DNA from 2 places in the Cupriavidus sp. 207A1 genome. Region 1 is predicted to be linked to the other one. Evidence: predicted binding sites of a transcription regulator. Region 1 holds the regulator's gene; the other holds the start of a gene.
What was found. The regulator FNR, encoded in region 1, switches genes on or off when oxygen is low (the NO sensors DNR and NnrR bind a similar motif). The targets are predictions, from matches to a motif close to TTGATNNNNATCAA.
Positions count from the first base shown of each region.

Region 2: AC3FMM_RS14210 (fatty acid desaturase) is a predicted target of FNR. The motif match lies at 1,467-1,480, and genes of this name have one in related genera.

Region 1 covers NZ_JBYOJO010000003.1:237,306-239,501, reverse strand. The annotation lists gene AC3FMM_RS06730 (sulfite exporter TauE/SafE family protein) at 1-578, opposite strand, end outside; gene fnr (fumarate/nitrate reduction transcriptional regulator Fnr) at 656-1,381, shown strand; gene AC3FMM_RS06720 (hypothetical protein) at 1,436-1,681, opposite strand; gene AC3FMM_RS06715 (FixH family protein) at 1,678-1,887, opposite strand; gene ccoG (cytochrome c oxidase accessory protein CcoG) at 1,931-2,196, opposite strand, start outside.
Region 2 covers NZ_JBYOJO010000007.1:6,173-8,368, forward strand. The annotation lists yybP-ykoY riboswitch at 1-146, opposite strand, end outside; gene AC3FMM_RS14210 (fatty acid desaturase) at 196-1,368, opposite strand; gene guaD (guanine deaminase) at 1,559-2,196, opposite strand, start outside.

The DNA of each region.
Region 1 (2,196 bases):
CCAAGCCCGAACACGCCCATCACCAGCGCGCCCGAGCCGGCATTGCCCGCCAGCAGCGCCAGCGTCAGCGCACCGTAGACCATGCCGCACGGCACCAGCCCCCAGGCCAGGCCCACGCCATAACGCCGGGCCAGCCCGCCGCGCGCCCGCACGAAGGCCGGCAACGCGCCGGCGACGCCGCCGAGCCGCCCGGCCACCGCAGCGCCGGCACGCGCCGCCAGCCGCTCCAGCCAGTTCACGGTAAAGGTACTGCCGCGCAGCAGGCGCCAGCCCGACCACAGCAGCATCAGGCTGCCGGCGCCGAACAGCCAGCGCTGCACTGGCAGGTAGTCCTGCTTCCAGGCGGTGGCGCCCGCGGCGCCCAGCGCCGCACCGAGCAGCATATAGGTGGTAATCCTGCCAAAGTGCATCAACAGTAACTCGCCGAGCCATGCAGTGCGGCTGCGCACCAGGCTGACCGGCGCTGCCTTGCCGCGCCGCTGCTCCACGGCCAGCGCCACGCCGCCGCACATGGCGGCGCAGTGCACGCCGCCCAGCAGAGCGAGCAGGAAAACGCTGATCAATACTCCAAATGTCAATTCTGTCTCCCTGCCGGATCACATCGCACGGTAAAATGCCCATATCGTGCCCCGCTGCCATTTCTAGCAGGTTCCAATTGCTCACTTCCATCCCCATTACCGAGATGTCGCCCCGCTGCTCCACCTGTGCGATGGGACAGCTGTGCCTCCCGGTTGGCATGTCGCAGCAAGACCTTGCCAAGATCGACACGCTGGTGCAGGAACGCATCCGCGTGCACAAGGGGGAAACCCTTTACCGCATGGGTGACCCGCTCACCGCGGTCTACGCCATCCGCTTCGGTACGCTCAAGACGCATGTCACCACCGAAGACGGACGCTCGCAGATTACCGGGTTCCACCTGCCCGGTGAAATCGTCGGCCTCGACGGCCTGGGCGAGATGCAGCATGCATCCGATGCGACCGCACTCGAAGATACCGAGGTATGCGTGGTCCGCATGAACGATCTGCAGACGCTGTCCGCCGACCTGCCTTCGCTGCAACAGCAGTTCCTGCGCCTGATGGGCAAGGAAATCACGCACGACCAGCTGATGCTGGTCACGCTCGGCTCGATGCGCGCCGAGGAACGCCTCGCCGCCTTCCTGATCAACCTGTCGGAACGGCTGTCGGCGCGCGGTTATTCGGCGTCCGAGTTCGTGATGCGCATGAGCCGCGAAGAGATCGGCAGCTACCTCGGGCTGAAACTCGAGACCGTGAGTCGCCTGTTCTCGCGCTTTGCCGAGGCCGGGCTGATCCAGATCCGCCAACGGCATGTCAAGCTGATCGACATCGACGGCATCAAGCAACTCTACAGCCGTAGCTGCTGAGCCACCGCGGCGTTGCCGCGCCGCCTGCGGCGCCGGCAACGCGATAGTCCTTCCCTATTCCAGTTCGTCCGTATCCGCCAGCCGCGTCGGCATGGTGTACAGCGTCAGCCCGCTGGACAACGCGCAGAACACCCACGCCAGCAGGAAGCCGACGGTATAGACCGACTCGCGCGACGATTCGATCGGATGGCCGAAGAATTTGAGGTCGCCCGGATCGACGACGGAAAAAACCGTCGCCGTCGCCAGACCCGCCATCAGGAAGCCCGGCCACAGCACCCACATCAGCCAGCGCAACCTCATGGCTGCCTCGCTGCCGCGGACTTGGGCGCCACCGCTTCCACCTTCTCGACCACCAGGCCATGCCGCGCCGCGCCCTGCACCGGCAGGTCGGGGTGTGCCGACGCCAGCCAGATCGTCACGCCGCACGCCACCATGGCCACCAGCGGACCGGCCATCAGCAGCCATGGCCACGGTTCCTTCCACCACGGATTGCCTTGCTGACTCATCTTGCCCCCTTCGTCCTGGCGACTACGTGTGAGTCGCCTAGCTTCACAAATCGCGCGGCACGATAAAACTGGTGGATTGCCGAATTTCAGCATGCCCTTGCTCCGTGCCTTCGCTCGTTACTGTTACGTTGATCTTGTGCGTGCCTTGCCTGGCGGCCTCTATCGGCACGCGGATGCGGATCGGCAGCAGCCGGTTGGAGGTTGGCGCCAGCGATTCGGCCTGCTTGTCGTATTCGACCGTCAGGTCCTTCAGTTCATCGCTGTCGGCACGCACGCGGATCTGCATCGGCGCCTCGGTGGTGTTGATCA
Region 2 (2,196 bases), on a different contig from region 1:
GCCGGTTTGGCCAGGCGGGTCCGGAGCTGCGCACGCCATAACCGCAAGCGGTCAAGTCTGTTGACGTACGCCCCTGTCCCCCGGAGTCCGCATTGCGCGGCGCGGTGAGAGCAGGGCGGCTACTCCCCAATGGAAGCGGCGATTATAACCGCGACGGCGGTGGATCGTCCACCGCCGTCGCGGCCGGCAAGGCGATCAGGCCGGTACCGGCGCGTTCTCGCTGGTCTGGCGGCCGCGGAAATCGGTCCAGCACAGCGCCTTGAAGTCATAGAGCTTGCAGCGGCGCGCCGTGTCGAAATACCAGCGCCACGAGAAGTTCTCGATGATGATGCGGCCCGGCAGCGCATGCTCCAGCAGCGCCTGCGCGCGCTTGAGGCGGTACAGCGGCACGCTCATGTCGACGTGGTGCGCGGTGTGTTCCATGATGTGGTGCAGCGCCGCGCCGATGCCATGGCGAAAGCGCAGGTGCACGGTGGTCGAGACAAACGGCTGGGCCCTGGCCCACATCGCCTTGGTGTCGTACCAGGCGACGCTGGTGTGGGTATGGTGCACGTACAGCACGAAGCCGACGGTTACGTTCCACACCAGGAAGGGCAGCACGAAGCCGGCGCCGACCAGCATCCAGACGGACTGCTGCGTGGCCAGCGCCAGGCCGACCAGCGCGCCGATCCAGGCCAGCCCGAACGCCGCCACGAGCACGCAGTCGCCGGTGAAGATCGACCGGCGCGTGGCCATCTGGCGCTTGCTGGGGAAGAACAGCTTGCACCACCAGATCTCGACCAGGTAATACAGGCCCGGACCGAAGCCGGTGCGGTAGATGCGCTCCATCACGCGGCGCCAGCGCGGCAGCGCGTTGAATTCGTCGAGCGAATACGGCGCCCAGACGAAGTCGAAGCCCTTCAGGTTGGTGTAGCCGTGATGGACCACGTTATGGCCGACTTCCCACAGGCTGTACGGCGTCAGCGACGGCAGGAAGGTCAGCCGGCCCAGCCACTTGTTCAGCCCGCGGCGCGGAGTCAGGCTCTGGTGGCAGGCATCGTGGCCGATGATAAACAGGCGCGCGATCACCAGGCCGGCCAGCACGCCCAGCGCCAGCTTGGCGGCCCAGTGCGGCGCCACTACCACGCCGGCCAGCACGGCGCCGAACAGCAGGTAATCGAAGGCGAACAGCATCAGTGCGCGCGGCGTGCTGCGCTGGCCCAGCGGGATCAGCCAGCCGCGGATGATCTTGCGCGATGGCAGCGGCGCGTCCGGCGCGATCGGTTCAGGCAGCGGAGCCGGGTGCGGGGCATGGGCGCGCGCGCCGGGATGCGCCTGGGCGTGCTCGGGGGCGGGCTCGACGGATTGAGCGGATTGATATGCGGTCATGCAGAACCTTCTGATTGCGGTCGATCGGTATTGGTGCGCGGCAAGGCAGAGTGGCCGCGGCGGAACCGCAAGGTTAGAAGGCTTTGTCGAAGACAGTCTTGACGGTCGTCAAGCCGGTGGGACGGCGGAAGCGGTAAAGGGCGGGCCCGCCGCGGGCGCGGCGGGCAACGGGATGCTGCCGTGTGGCGGATCAGGCTGCCGGGACGCTGGCCACCTCGCCCATCACGTAGACGCTGTCGATCGCGCGGTCGTCGCCCAGCATGGCGAAGGCAAACAGCTCCTCTTCCAGCGTTTCCGAGCGGTTGCTGCGGCGTGCGATCAGCGGCGTGGCCTTGGGGTCGAGCACGATGAAGTCGGCCTCGCAGCCCTCGCTGAAGCTGCCGACGCGGCCGGTCCAGCCCAGCGCCTCGGCCGCGGCGCGGGTGGCGAGGTAGAACATGCGCAGCGCGGTCAGGTAGTAGCCGCCCATGCGTGCCACCTTGTGCGCAGCGTTCATGGTGCGGAACATCGAGAACGAGGTGCCGCCCCCGACGTCGGTGGCCAGCGTCACGTTCAGGCGGTTGGCATCGGACTGGTGGAAGTCATAGAAGCCGCTGCCAAGGAACAGGTTGGAAGTCGGGCAGTGCGCCACCGCGGCGCCGCTGTCGGCCAGCCGGCGGCGGTCGTCCTGGTCCAGGTAGATGGCATGGCCGTACATCGCGCCGGGACGCAGCAGGCCATAGCGGTCGTAGACGTCCAGGTAGCTGCGCGCGTCCGGGAACAGCTCGGCCACCCATTTGACCTCGTCACGGTTCTCCGCCACGTGGGTCTGGATAAACGCGTCCGGAT